DNA from 3 places in the Paenibacillus sp. D9 genome. Region 3 is predicted to be linked to each of the others. Evidence: riboswitches for the same ligand, from Rfam matches in the RefSeq annotation. Region 3 holds a riboswitch; each other region holds the start of a gene.

What was found. Region 3 has a riboswitch for cyclic di-AMP ahead of VE23_RS13710 (hypothetical protein). Riboswitches for the same ligand answer to the same signal wherever they lie in the genome.
Region 1: it holds a riboswitch for cyclic di-AMP, as region 3 does, so the genes downstream of both, VE23_RS08280 (C40 family peptidase) here and VE23_RS13710 (hypothetical protein) in region 3, are expected to answer to the same signal.
Region 2: it holds a riboswitch for cyclic di-AMP, as region 3 does, so the genes downstream of both, VE23_RS17735 (C40 family peptidase) here and VE23_RS13710 (hypothetical protein) in region 3, are expected to answer to the same signal.

What each region holds. Positions count from the first base shown of each region.
Region 1 is NZ_JZEJ01000001.1:1,784,532-1,789,480, reverse strand. It holds gene VE23_RS08285 (glycosyl hydrolase family 18 protein) at 1-590, opposite strand, end outside; cyclic di-AMP (ydaO/yuaA leader) riboswitch at 956-1,089, shown strand; gene VE23_RS08280 (C40 family peptidase) at 1,093-1,584, shown strand; gene VE23_RS08275 (GbsR/MarR family transcriptional regulator) at 1,718-2,287, opposite strand; gene VE23_RS08270 (quaternary amine ABC transporter ATP-binding protein) at 2,529-3,746, shown strand; gene VE23_RS08265 (ABC transporter permease) at 3,724-4,569, shown strand; gene VE23_RS08260 (glycine betaine ABC transporter substrate-binding protein) at 4,594-4,949, shown strand, end outside.
Region 2 is NZ_JZEJ01000001.1:3,944,897-3,949,845, reverse strand. It holds gene VE23_RS17750 (hypothetical protein) at 1-161, shown strand, start outside; gene VE23_RS17745 (hypothetical protein) at 512-751, shown strand; cyclic di-AMP (ydaO/yuaA leader) riboswitch at 991-1,153, shown strand; gene VE23_RS17735 (C40 family peptidase) at 1,159-1,662, shown strand; gene VE23_RS17730 (M15 family metallopeptidase) at 1,910-2,569, shown strand; gene VE23_RS17725 (alkaline phosphatase) at 2,723-4,783, shown strand; gene VE23_RS27115 (hypothetical protein) at 4,780-4,949, shown strand, end outside.
Region 3 is NZ_JZEJ01000001.1:3,013,953-3,018,901, reverse strand. It holds gene VE23_RS13725 (IclR family transcriptional regulator) at 1-204, shown strand, start outside; gene VE23_RS13720 (dicarboxylate/amino acid:cation symporter) at 512-1,873, shown strand; gene VE23_RS13715 (hypothetical protein) at 2,000-2,464, opposite strand; gene VE23_RS13710 (hypothetical protein) at 2,792-3,415, opposite strand; cyclic di-AMP (ydaO/yuaA leader) riboswitch at 3,421-3,610, opposite strand; gene VE23_RS13705 (amidase domain-containing protein) at 3,827-4,945, shown strand.

The DNA of each region.
Region 1 (4,949 bases), 1.2 Mb from region 3:
TTGAGATTCGGATTTTTGGATTTCAGCGAGACGAGCTGCGCCAGCTTGCCGGTATCCCCTCCGCTGACACCGGTAGAGGTCGCGTCGGCGAAGGCGTAGAACACATGCGTCAGCTTTTCGGCCGGCACGGTGCTGATGACGGGGAAATGCCAGTCGGCTACATACGCGCCGATGATTTTTCCGGCAGGGACAGGAGTGGCCGTCGGCGTCGGCGTTTTGGTCGGCGCCGGCGTCGGTGTCGGAGTGGCGCTAGGCTTAGGCGTAGCCGAAGGAGCAGGGGTTACCGTCGGAGTCGGCGTAGGGGATGCCGAGCAGACGGAGAGCGCTTTCCAGGCTCCCCATTCTCCGGCGAGATCCGGACGCTCGCCTTGCGTCCACCATTTGGCTTCATAGAGCGTGCCGGAGTAGACCGCCTTCTGCCCGACGGTATAGACGGATGACGAGCTCCAGGCAGCGACTCCGCTGCATGCATCCGCAGCGCTGGCTTTCTGGACGGCGGCGCCTTGCGGAAGGAGCGAAAAGGCGAGCAGCACGGCAAGCATCAAGACTCTCAGCGCGGAAGCGGCGATGCGGCGGTTCGATTTGAACATGAACGATACCTCCTGAAGGATAGGATGATAGGGGCGAAGCAAGAATGAGAGGGGATATCCGGCCTCCTTTTTTCGAATCTATTGAAAGCACTTTCATTATCAATGAAAGTGTTTATCGATAAAAGGGGAAAATTGGATGAAAACAGGGAGAAATTTCTAGCGAATAGGAATAGAGTACCTTAAGAGGATAAGGAGAGAGGAATTTACATGGCGGGATAGGGTCGGATTACATCTCTATCTCGATAAAAACAAGGTCGAATGGCCCTCCGGATCGGGAAGAGTCGAATTATGAAAGACTTCTAATAATCCAAAGGGAGGAGTTCGACAAAAAACTACGAATATTAACCAATAGCAAACAGGCTTGAAACAAATAAATGCCGAATTTTCGCTAAGAAAAACGGGGGAACCACTCGGGGTGAATGAATTCTGCAAGAGAGAATTCTAGGGAACCTTCTACCGAACCCATCAGCTAACTTCGTAGGCACCGGAGGGAGAACCATCAGTGAAGAAAGTCATCATGTCCATTACCGCTTTCATTCTTATTGCCGTGTTCGCATCATCCAGCGTATTCGCGAGCACCGAATTGAAGTCATCCATCGGCAAGGTTCTCGGCACTCCCTACAAGTATGGGGGCACGACTACGGCAGGATTCGACTGCTCGGGATTCGTCCGCTATATTTTCGGCCAGTTCGACGTGAAGCTGCCACGCTCCTCCCAGTCCCAGGCCAAGGCCGGCACGAAGGTGGACAAGGATGATCTTCGTCCGGGGGATCTCGTCTTCTTCAACACCAGCGGCCGCGGCATCTCGCATGCCGGCATCTATGTCGGAGACGGCAAGTTCGCCCACTCCTCGAGCAAGGGCGTCCGGTATACGGATCTGGACGATGCCTACTATGCCAAGCGCTACGTTACGGCGCGCCGCGTCGCAACGGGCGAGGATTACAGCAAGATGGTGAGCGAAGAGGAAGAAACGGCCGACGACGCCGGGGAATGACGGACGGCTCCAGAAGGATGAAGAGAGACAGGCGGCATGAGCCGCCTGTCTCTCTTTTTTTGTCCAGTCGGCTGCAGTTCAGCAGCACAACCAAAAAGAAGCCTTCCCGCCGGGGAAGGCTTCTTTTTGGGTTTCAGCTTGAAGGCTCTTCCTTCGGCACATGCTTGAAGATCTCGCCGGATTCCATGAGATCGATGACCCGGTCCAGCCACAAATAATAGTCGATCGCCTGGCGGATCTTCTCCAGATCGCCGCCGATCAGGGCGTGCAGGGCTTCCGAGCCGCCGCTCTCGGCCAGCTTGTCCAGCTCCGCCTTGGAGCGGCGAAGCGCCATCAGGTTGAGCTCCACGGCCTTTCTCCACTTCAGGACAAAAAAATCGGCGAACGTCTGGTGCCAGTCCCGCTCGACTTCATACAAGTCCTTCCGCGAACCCTTTTCCCATACCTTGTTCACCATATTCAAATCAACCAGCGTGCGGATGCCGGTGCTCATGCTCGTTTTGCTCATTTCCATCGCTTGGCCCATCTCGTCGAGATTCATCGGCTTGTCCTGGAAAAACATCAGCCCATACAGCAGTCCTGTAGATTGCGTAATGCCGTACAGGTCCATGTTCTTGCCGATGGACTCGATCACGCGCTTGCGCGCCTTCTGGATTGCCTGCTCCTGCGCGGCCTCCAAGCCGGCGAAATCATTGGTCATCATGTCCGCTCCTTCATCGCCTTCTCGGCTGACAAAGTAATTGTAAGAAACAATCCCGGCAATGTAAAGCGCTTAATGAACGAGTATATGAGAGGATACGGGAGCATTTGGCATATAAACTATATACAGAAAAAACCGTACGTACTTATTATACGGATAAAACGGTTGACGGTGTCATAAATTGTTCGATAGACTAGTTCGAGTGAGCGTTGGCCGCAAGCGAGGCCATGAGGAGGTGAAGCGCTTGTCGATCATTGAAGTCACGGATGTGACGAAAATATTCGGCGAGGATCCAAAACGAATTCTGCCGCTTCTGAAGGAAGGGTGGAGCAAGGACAGGATCTTTAAAGAAACGAGGCATACGGTTGGGGTCAACCGGGTTCAGTTTGCCGTCGAGCCGGGAGAAATCTTTGTCATCATGGGATTGTCCGGCAGCGGGAAATCGACTCTCGTGCGTCTGCTGAATAGGCTTATCGAGCCGACAGGAGGCGCCATCCGCATCGCGGGACAGGATATTACCCGCCTGAATGCGGAGCAGCTGAGGAAGGTGCGCCAGAAAAAGATCAGCATGGTCTTCCAGAAATTCGCGCTGTTCCCGCATCGGACGCTGCTTGAGAACGTGGAATACGGGCTTGAGGTCCAGAAGGTGCCCAAAAAGGAAAGAGAACCGAAAGCAAGGGAAGCCTTGCGGCTCGTCGGACTGGAAGAAAGGGCGGACAGTTATCCCGAGCAGCTGAGCGGCGGCATGCAGCAGCGGGTCGGACTGGCAAGGGCGCTGGCGAACGACCCTGAGATCCTGCTCATGGACGAAGCGTTCAGCGCGCTCGATCCGCTCATCCGCAAGGATATGCAGGACGAGCTGCTGGAGCTGCAGGAGAAAATGAAAAAAACGATCGTGTTCATTACGCATGATTTGGATGAGGCGCTGCGGATCGGAGACCGCATCGCGCTCATGAAGGACGGAGCGATCGTGCAGATCGGCACGCCGGAAGAAATCATGGTCAATCCTGCCAATGAATATGTGGAGCGGTTCGTCGAGGACGTGGATTTGTCCAAGGTGCTGACCGCCTCCCATGTGATGCGGCGTCCCGAGACGATCGGTCTCGACCGCGGCGCCAGGGTCGCCCTGCAGCTGATGCGCGAGAGCGGCATCTCCAATCTGTTCGTGACGGACCGCAGCCGCAAGCTGATCGGCGTCCTCACCGCCGACGACGCGTCGGAGGCGGTGAAGCGCGGACAGCCGCTGGAGGAGATCGTCATCCGGGATACTCCGGTCGTCGCTCCGGAGATGCTGCTCCACGAGCTGTTCGATATATGCGGCACCAGCAAGTATCCGGTCGCCGTCGTGAACGAGGCGGGACGCATCGTCGGCGTCATCGTGCGCGGAGCCGTGCTCGGAGCGCTTGCCGGACATGTCGCGAATCGGGAGGTGAGCGTGGATGCTGCCGAAACTACCGCTTGATAAATGGGTGGACCGCATGGTCGATTCCATCGAGGAGAACTTGAATTTCCTGTTCGATCCGATTTCGGCCGCAATCGAAGGCGTCGTGGACTTTTTCTCTTATCTGCTCCATCTTCCGCCTGCGATCGTGCTGATCGTTCTGTTTGCGGCGCTGGCCTGGTGGATCATGCGCTGGCCGATGGCGCTGTTCACGTTCGTCGGCTTGTTCCTGATCGACAATCTCGGTTATTGGGACCATACGATGGATACGCTGGCGCTCGTGCTGACATCGGCGATCGTCAGCATCGTGCTCGGCGTGCCGATCGGAATCGCCTGCGCCCGCAACAACCGCACGCAGAGCATCGTGACGCCCATCCTTGATTTCATGCAGACGATGCCGGCGTTCGTCTACCTGATCCCGGCCGTGACGTTTTTCAATCTGGGCGTTGTGCCCGGCGTCATCGCCTCGGTCATTTTTGCGGTGCCGCCGACGATCCGCCTGACGAATCTCGGCATACGCCAGGTGCCGGCCGACCTGGTGGAGGCGGCCGATTCCTTCGGCTCCACCCCTTCCCAGAAGCTGTTCAAGGTGCAGCTGCCGCTCGCGGTGCCATCGATCATGGCAGGCATCAACCAGACGCTCATGCTCGCCCTGTCCATGGTTGTCATCGCTTCCCTGATCGGGGCGCAGGGCATCGGAGCGGATGTATACCGCGCCGTCAGCCAAATCAAGACGGGCAAAGGCTTCGAAGCCGGCCTGGCCATCGTCATACTGGCGATCTTCCTGGATCGGCTGACGCAGCATCTCGTCAAAGGAAAAAAACATGCGGACAGGAGAGGATAGATTTTGATTCGGAATTCTTGGAAAATGGTTGGGGTACTCGGACTTGCAGGAGCCATCGCGCTTGGAGGCTGTTCTTCGAACAGCAATGACAATGGAACGGCTTCCGGGGGAAGCGGGGCGTCTGTCGGCAAGGCTGTCGGCCATAAAATCATCGGCATCGATCCCGGCGCCGGCCTGATGGCTGCCGCCAACCGTGCTGTCGAGGACTACGGCCTGTCGGACTGGACGCTGGTCGAAGGCTCCGGAGCGGCGATGACCGTAGCGCTCGACAAGGCGATCAAAAAGAAGGAGCCGATCATCGTCACCGGCTGGACGCCTCACTGGATGTTCGCGAAGTATGATCTGAAATATCTGGACGATCCCAAAAAATCGTTCGGGGA
Region 2 (4,949 bases), 930 kb from region 3:
CCGGCGTCATCGGGGCCGGCTTCAGCGCCGCAGCGATGGGATGGGCCGGATTGGCCGCCCTCGTCATCCAGCAAGCCTATCATCTGGTCCGCACGCTGCTCGACTTGTGGCTGCTGACATCACAGTACGCTTGCTGGGAGGATTCGCGTCACATTAGTTGACAAAGCGATAATTCCATCGTACAATTGTGAAAATTCTCTGACAATTAGGACTTGTTTTCAAAGAGCGCCTGCCGGTTTAATAACTTCTCAGGCATTCGGGAATCCTATCGTTCCGCTCGATTCACAGATATCGAATCCCGGCGTTCGGCAGACTGACGGGCTCCCGCTCCCCATCCGCTGTCTGCCTCCGGATGTGACGGGCATCGACAGATGCAAGCGATGAAAACAACGAATGGGCATGCTGTAAGCGCAGTTTACCGCACACACAATCGCCGGCTCTCTCGGAGCCGCCCCCATACATCGAACAGCAGAATAGAGAAAATAATCAAACCAGAGAGGAAAATCGAACGATGACCGAACAAATTCAAGCTTATTATGAAGAGCTCCACCAATCCACCGCCGAGCTGCTTTACCGTTTTGAGCATTACGACCTGAACCCCAACGCCGGCAAGGCCCTTGAGGCGATCAGCAGCGAACACGCCCGGCTCAGCCCGGATTCCGGCAGCCTGCAGGAGGAAGCCCTGATGAAGCTGGTCGGAATGAGATCCCGGCTGCTTACCCTGATGGAAGACGTCCTTTATACCGTTTGATCCAGCCGCGGAATCAGGCAAGCCCCGCCTTCTCATGGAGAAGGCGGGGCTTTTTTTGGACTTGCAGGCCACGGCGCAGAAATCGGGACGAGTCGCCAATATCATCTGCTGCGGGGAGAATAGCTCCCCTATAAACAGCGATGTAAACGCTGTCCTCATCCCTTTGAAACATGAGAATTATTAGAAAATGTCGTTTTCGGAAGGAGAAGCGGCGAAAAGCAAGAATATGTCTTCCAGTATCATTCAAAATGCCGAATTCCGTTGAACATGGAAACGGGGGAACCACTTTCCGGGTGAATTGATTTTGGGCGTCGCCAGTCATTCTCACGCATGCCGCAGGAATCATAGGGAACCTTCAACCGAACCCCACAGCTAACCTCGTAGGCTCTGGAAGGAGCAACTCAAGCTTGAAGAAGAAAGCAGCAAGCCTCATCCTCGGAATCTCTCTGCTGTTCACTGCAGGCGTAGGCAGCGCAGCGGCTGATTCCAAAATGGACGGTGTCATCAGCGATCTCGTCGGCACGCCGTACAAGACGGCCGGAACGACGACGAGCGGATTCGACTGCTCCGGATTCACGTCCTATGTATTCAAGCAATTCAAGATCTCCCTGCCGCATTCTTCCGCTTCCCAAGCAGGCTTGGGCAAGAAAGTCGCGAAGGCCGATCTCAAGGCGGGCGACCTCGTGTTCTTCAATACGAGCGGCCGCGGCGTCTCGCATGTCGGAATCTATGTCGGGGACGGCAAGTTCGCCCACTCCTCGTCGAGCAAAGGCGTCATGATCAGCAGCCTGAGCGATTCCTACTATACGAAGCGTTACGTGTCCGCACGCCGGATCATGGACGACACCAAGTACGAAAAATACGCCGACGATCCAGCCGATACGGTTGACGGCAGTCCCGATGTGGACTAGCCTGTCCTGAATCCGGATCCCCCCTTGCGCAAACCGCAGCAGCCGGCCCTTCGGGGCGGCTGCCAGCGGTTTGTTTGCTTTTTGGACTTGTCGGCGCCAAGGCGGCTGCAATTTCCAGCCCATTCCTTTCCTTACCCCCGCTGATCCAGCTGGAAACGAATTCCATGCCGATCCGCCGTTTCCTGAAGCTTTTTTTCCTTTCCGCTCGTATAAGCTTGAACAATGCGAACGAGCAAAGGAGACCTTCATGCAGCAAAGCCCTATGACGGGCGGACAAAAGGGCCGCAGCCCCAAGTCCGCAGGCCGGACTCAGACCCGGCGCAGAAACGGCCTCGGCTGCCTGCTGCTGGCCGCAGGACTTGTACTGGCAGCCGCAGCCCTGTTCAAGCTGGAGAAGCCGCGCCTGTTCGACCGGGTCGTCCCTCCGGGACTATACCGGGAGGTGCCTCCCGTAACGCAGCTGCATCCGGTGCTCGACCGGAAAAAGGACGAGCTTATCTCGCTGGCCGCCGCCAAAGGCATCAAAGTCGTCATCACCGACGGCTTCCGCAGCTCGGCGGAGCAGGATGTCCTGTACAGCAAAGGCCGGGAAGGCGGAGGCTCCATCGTTACCCATGCCCGCGGCGGAGAATCCTACCACAACTACGGTCTGGCGATCGACTTCGCTCTCAAGGACCGCACAGGCGATATTATCTGGGATATGGAATACGACGGAAACAAGAACGGCAAAGCCGACTGGCTGGAGGTCGTAGCGATCGCCAAGAGTCTCGGCTTCACATGGGGCGGCGACTGGCCCCAGTTCCCGGACAATCCCCATCTGCAAATGGATTTCGGCTATTCGATCTGGGAGCTGAAAAACGGCAATCGCCCTCCGGAGGATGGAAACGCGGGCGAGGAGAAGAACTAGCAGCCGAATGGATGCATGCATGAAAACGCCTTGCGGCTTCGCAGGCGTTTTCTTCATTTTACCAATTATTCATAAATCGTTAGCACCTGCTTAATCATTCTCTCTTACGCTGTGGAAGTGCATTCATTTCTAGTAGCGGAGGGGTTTGGGGAGATGAAGAAAGGAAAAGCAGGAAAAATGCTTCTCGGAGCGGCGCTTGCGAGCGCCATGGCAGCAGGAGGAATCGGAATGGCCGAGCTGACTCCGGCTCCTGCGGCGGCAGCCGAAGCGGCCGCGACGGCCAAAGCGGCGCCGTCCATTTACGTGGCTCCAATCCATAATGCCAAGTTCCTGGCGGGCAGCAAATTTGATTTCCGCGTGGAATTGAACGACTGGACCGGAAACGCCTCGGCCGTCAGCATCCAGATCAACGGCAAAAGCGCGGAAGCCTTTTTCGGCAAAAGCTTCGAGAAAACCAGCACCGCCTCAAGCTCCTCCTTCATGATCCGCGGCGTTACGCTGGACAAGCCGGGCTCCTACACCGTTAAGGTGACGGCCGGCTCCTTGTCCCGCACGGTCTCCTATGAAGCGGTGACCACCTCCGCAGCCGGCAAGAAGGCGAAAAACATCATCCTCTTCGTCGGGGACGGCATGTCGCAGCCGAGCATCACCATCGCCCGCGCAATGTCCAAGGGCTTGAGCGAGGGCAAGTACAACGGCCTCATGGAGATGGACAAGCTGGAGCAGCGCGCCGTCGTCACGACCTCCGGCATGGATTCCATCGTCACCGACTCGGCCAACAGCGCCAGCGCCTACAATACCGGCCACAAATCCGCCGTGAACGCCCTCGGCGTCTATCCGGACAATACGGAAAGCTCGCTCGACGATCCGCAGGTCGAAACGCTCGCCGAGATGCTGAAGCGCACGCGCGGCATGTCGGTCGGCATCGTCACGACCTCGGAGATCGAGGACGCGACGCCGGCCGCGGTCGTCTCCCATACCCGCCGCCGCTCGGACAAGCCGGAGATCGCCGACATGCTGCTGAAGCTTCAGCCTGAAGTCGTCATGGGCGGCGGATCGGCCTACTTCCTCCCGAAATCGGTTGCCGGCTCCAAGCGCAAGGACGAGAACGATCTCATCAGCGGCTTCGAGAAAGCCGGCTACAAATTCGTGGAGAGCGCCTCGGGGCTGAAAAGCTCCGGAACGCCTTCCAAGCTGCTCGGCCTGTTCCATACCGGCGACATGAACGTCTACTACGACCGCTCGACCAAAAACACGGCGGCGCTCAAGTCGTTCACCGACCAGCCGAATCTGTGGGACATGACCAAGAAAGCGATCGAGGTGCTCAGCAAGAACGAGAACGGCTTCTTCCTCATGGTCGAAGGAGCCAGCATCGACAAGCAGCTGCATACGATGGACTGGGAGCGCTCCGCCTACGATACGATCGAGATGGACAAAGCCATCGGCGAGGCTCGCCGCTACGCGGACGCCTCGGGCGACACCCTCGTCCTGGCGACGGCCGATCATGCCCACTCCGCCAGCATCGCCGGCACCTATTGGGAAGGCGACGGCAAGACGGGACGCGAAGCCGTACGCACCTATGAGCAGTCCAAGTTCCCGACCTACACCGATTCCGACAAGGACGGCTTCCCGGATACGCCGGATGTCGACCGCAAGCTCGCCGTCGTCTTCGGCGCCACGCCGGATTATTACGAGGACTACAAGTTCAGCTCCGTTCCCCAGGCTCCGGCCGTCCTCTCCGGAGATGCCTATATCGCGAATCCGGGAACGCTGGCCAATCCGGACGCCCCTGACAAGGATAAGTACCTCCATACGGGCACGCTGCCGAAATCCGAAAGCGTCGAGGTCCACTCCGCCGACGACGTGCCGCTGATGGCTCACGGACCGGGCTCCGAATATTTCAAAGGCACGCTGGACAATACCGAGGTGTTCTTCGGCATGGCGCAGGCGCTCGGCCTGAGATTGGACGGCAGCAAGCCGGACAAGCAGACCTGGATCGAGCTGGACGGCTTCCTGAAGTCCGTCGGAGGAAGCACTTCCTATGATGCCGCCAAAAACGTCACCTTTGTAAACGCCGGAGGAAGCAAGCTCGTGCTGTATATGGACAAGGGCATTGCGAAGAAAAACAACAAGCCGGTGCCGCTGAAATTCAAAAGCGAGAACGGCAGGCTGATCGTCACCAGCGATTCGCTGCTGGCTTCCCTCGGCCAATGAGGAGCCGCCCGGCAACACTCTTCCGTCCGGTCCCGCTGCTTGCGGGACTGATGGCGGCCGGGCTGCTGCTGGCCGGCTGTGGAACCAAGGCTCTCCCTTCAGGGGGAGAGCCTTCTTCCGTTTCGGCCGGCATCGGCGAGGCAGCGAAGGCGCCGGCGGGTGCCGA
Region 3 (4,949 bases):
CGCATGGGCTACGCTACGAGCCAGGAAGAGCGGGAGCCCGGCGCCGCGGCTGTGTCGGCTCCGGTGTTCGACCGGTCGGGCCGGCTGGCGGCCGCGTTGTCCGTCTCGGGACCTTCGGCCCGATTCACGCCGGAGATCATCGCCGAGCAATCCGCTCGCATCATCCAGTCGGCTCAGCGCATGGGAGCCATGCTGTCCGGCTGATCGGAATGAACAGGATGGCGCTTATCAACGGGGCCGCTGGTGCGGCAGCCGGGCGCTGGAAGGGGCTTTGCCTGTCCGGAGCCTGTCTCGGCGTCATATCATGCGTCCTGCCGCGAGGGCAAGTCGAGCATGACGGCGGAGACGCATTGAAACGAACCGCTCCAATATCGGAGACCTCAAGGTCTCTTTTTTTTGGCTTTCTAGGACATGGAAGAAGTTTACGGGTTAATAATAGTTGACATCTATCTTAGATGTAACTAATATACTATACCATAGTAACATGATAGGAATAAGGGAGTTGAGCTGCTTGGTTCCAAATAATAACCTGATCCATGCCATACAAACGAACTGGATCAGCTTGCTTGTCTCTATTGTCGTCATCGGCCTGCTCGTAGGGCTGGCGCGGCGCCGCGTATCCTTCGGCTACCGCGTGCTGATCGCGCTCGGAATCGGGCTGGTCGTCGGCATTACGCTGAACGCCCTTGAGCTGGATGCGACCAGCATCGGCACGATCGGGTCCATCTACGTCAACCTGATCAAGATGCTCGTCATTCCGCTTGTCGCCGTGCTAGTCATTTCAAGCATCACCTCGATCTCGAATCTTGGGCAGCTGCGCAAGATCGGGACGAAGACCATCCTGCTGTTCCTGGTCACGACCGGAATCGCAGCTCTCATCGGGCTTGTCGTCGCCCTGGTCGCGAACCCGGGAACGGGCATCGCCCAAAGCGTGCCGGAAGGCTACGAATCGCGTTCCATTCCGACTTTCTCGGAGGTCATCCTGAACCTGGTTCCGTCGAACCCGATCGGGGATATGGCGGACGGCAAAGTCGTGCCGGTTCTGATCTTCTCTATCTTTGTCGCCGTGGCGATCGTGCATCTCAGCTCCCGCAAGCCGGAAGCGGTCGAGCCGGTGCGCCAGGTCATCGAATCGCTGAAGCAGGTCATGAATCAGGTGACCAAGTACATCATCCGCTTGACGCCGTACGGCGTGTACGCGCTGATCGGCTCCATGGCCGCCAAGTACGGCGCCGAGACGCTCAAGCCGCTTATCACGCTCATCATCGCGACTTATATCGCGCTGCTGCTGCACTTCATCCTTACCTTCGGAGCGCTGGTGACCTTCGGCGCGAGGCTGAATCCGTTCAAGTTCCTCCGCAAAATCTATCCGACCATCGCGGTCGCCTTCACGACTCGCAGCAGCTACGCGACGCTGCCGGTCAACCTCGAGGTCATCACCAAGAGACTGCGCGTATCGCCTCGCATCGCCAGCTTCGTCGCTCCGCTCGGCGCGACGATGAACATGAACGGCTGCGGCGGCGTATGGCCTGCCGTCGTGGCGGTATTCGTCGCCCAGGTGTACAGCGTGCCGCTGGGCTGGTCGGATTACGTGCTCATCGTGCTGGTCAGCATGATCTCGTCGATCGGCGTCGCCGGGGTGCCGGGTCCGGCATCCATCTCGACGACCGTCGTGCTCACCGCGCTTGGCCTGCCTCTTGAAGGACTGGGTCTGGTGCTTGCGATCGATGCCGTCGTCGACATGGGCCGCACGGCTCTGAACGCCTCCGGCACGACCGTGTCGACGCTGCTGGTCGCCGTATCGGAAGGGGAATTCGATCGAGAATCCTACGAGCGGGATGAGGAAGACGAGCTCGAATTGAGCCACGCTTGATGGTGGAATAGAAAGACTGCCAGCCGTTATTGCGGCTGGCAGTCTTTTTTATACGCAATGGGAACTATTCATGCTGTTCCCGACCCGAGGATGACTGCTGAAGGCCGGCTAAGAACGGTCGGCAGATCATTCTGCAAAGATAAAAGAATCCAAAAGACGATATACATCAGGCTCATCTTTTATCGTATAGGAATGGATTTTATTGGGATCGGGGTTTAATTCGATTACATCCATATTTTTGTTGTCCTTGAAATTCATGCCCACTGCAATATCATTCCTGTCCAATATGGCGATTTCGTAAGTGAATTTAACATCTGGATTTATTTTTCCGTTTTTAGCCGATACGGTTTTAATTTCACTTAATTTGTTCAGCACATTGCTGATGCTTTCTTTGTCGGTGAGGTTGATTTCTATTTTCCCTCTCGTCTCTTTAGACGTTTTACTCACACGGACGGAAACGAGGTTGTTCTTATCCAATTTAGTTATAATTTCATTTAAGCTGCTCTTATCTTTAGCCAAGTAGGCATACAAGAAAAATCCTGCAATCGCAAGAATTATTATTCCCATATTCCACAGATATGATTTTTTCATTGTCTGCTAAATCGCTCCATTTCAAGTCAAACTCGTAAGGAAAGGCGGAACAGGCTGTGCACCAATGCATAAGGGAATAATATCCAGATTAGACTAGTTTAGCATAGTGTTCCACGATGGGATACAAATCGAGAAGGAACTACGAATAACAGGATGGTCGACGGGCGTCCCGGACAGCTGCTTGGCTCTTCCCGGCGGAAGGACCAGCGCTGTCAAAATAATGCCCCAAGTGTCCGCTCCAGGCCCTAAAAAGCCAAGAGGCATCCCCCGGCCGCAAAGCGGACAGGGGATGCCTCTTGAAGGAATGAAGGACAGAGCGCCATCCGGCTACAGAGACAGCCGGATATGGATGTCGGATGTTTCGATCAGGGAGTTGCGTCTCCAGAAAGCGGTGGCCGGGAACAGCGTGCCTTCCTGGGAGGACGGCTCCAGCGTCTTGCGCAGCAGCCGGTCCCTGTGGTCGCTGATCCATTCCGCGTCGTAATAGAGCACGGACATCGCCTCGTCGGAGCGGACCCCGACGAACGGCTGGAACCAACGGCTCCACGCGTCCCAGCTTCTCGGCGCCTTGGCGTAAGGAATGAGCACGGAAGCCTGACGGATGGAGGAGCCGAAGCACAGATGCAGCACGACGCGGTAATCTCCGCGCTCGGGATCGACGAGCGGTCCCGTGCGGGTGATGAACAGGTCGATGCAGCGGATGCGGCGGCCCGGTGCGGACAGCTCTTCTTCGAGCGCCTCGGGCCGGAAGGGCGGCCTTGCGGCTGTCTCGGCAGCCGGGGCCGGCTGGGAATAAGCTTCCGCGACCGCCATGTCCAGCGCGATCGGCGCGTCCAAGCCGGGAAACGGCGGCGGAGCCAAGAAGGCCTCGACCGCAGACGCAGAACAGACGGAAGGCGCAATGAAGCCCTCCTGCGCGGAACAGGCCGCGCGGTTGTCTTTCAGTGACATCCTGACATCTCTCCTTTGTGCGCTTACGGGGTTAGCTGACGGATTCGGGCCAGAGAGTAGCCCTACCAAAAGGAAAGAAACGCGGCTTCGGCAGCCCGGCCTGTTCCTTTCGGATTCACCCCGGCAAGCGTCGACAGACGCCCGCGTATTGGTTCCCCCGCTTCCACGATACGTGGAATTCAGCAAATATGGTGATAGAGTGGTACATCATATCATAAGCCAGCCGGGCTTGTTTTGTAAAATACGATATTGACTGAAAATTCGATATATATCTGCCGCATTCTCGTTATAGCCACGGATAACGGCGTTTAAGCGCTCTATCCGGCTATGGGTCCGCATATTTTAATGGAGAGCAGTCATAAGATCATCTTGATGATGGGCGAATACCGACCAGAAGGGATGGGGAAAGGAATGCCGCGTACCGGTACCCGGGGAGTCAAACGATCGGAGGCTCAGCGCTCGCAGCCGTCTTCCGGCAAGCAGGCTGCGCTCGAAGGCTGGAGAGGAGCCGTGCAGGAATACGTGCACGGGTACAACGAAGCCGAAGTGGAGCGGAGGCATGAGGTGCTCGGCGCCCTGCTGGAAGACAGGGATCACCGCCGGCGCCTGGAGGAACGTCTGCGCCGGCTGCGCCTCAGGGACGAGGAGCGCGGCATTCTGTCGCCGCAGAGCGAGACGAGAGCGACGCTGCTGAGGATCAACGAGTCCGCGACCGAAGTGTCGGTCGTCTTGAAGCTGCATGTGAAGCGTCATGTCGAGCATCGCGGCCGCTCCTACACCGAGGAGCGCCTCGAGCAGGAGCGCCTGTGGCTCGCCGAGGAAGGCGGAGCATGGCGCCTGACCCGGGTGGAGCCGATCGTCGGCGAGCGCAGGCCCAGATACGGCCATGCCGCGGCGGACAGCGCGCTGGCCGAGCATCGCTCCTACGGCGACGGCGGCGGCAGCGGAATCCAGCGTCCGGGCGCGGGGCGCCCTTTCCTTAATTACGGCGTCCTGTCCCGCCTGAATACGCGCGACCGCGCCGTCGAGTACAGGCGCGAGCTGGTCGCCGCCTACGCCGACCGATGGTGGAACGAAGCGAATCCGGCCTACGAGCTGTTCGAGGTCAACTGCACCAATTACGTGTCGCAATGTGTCTTTGCAGGCGAAGCACCGATGAACTATACTGGTAAAAGAGAATCGGGATGGTGGTACAAAGGCCGTACAGGCGGCCAGGAATCCTGGAGCTACAGCTGGGCGGTGTCGAACGCGCTGCAGCTGTATCTGTCGTTTCCGCGCAGCACGGGCATGCGGGCGACGACGGTGGAGAGCGCATCCGAGCTTTCCCTCGGGGACGTCATCACCTACGATTGGAGCGGGGACGGGCGGTTCCAGCATACGACCGTCGTGACGGCATTCGATGCCGACGGCATGCCGCTGGTCAACGCCAACACCGTGCCGAGCCGGCACCGCTATTGGGACTACAAGGATTCCTACGCCTGGACGGACCGGACGCGCTATCGGTTTTATCATCTGCAGGACTATTTCTGATGCG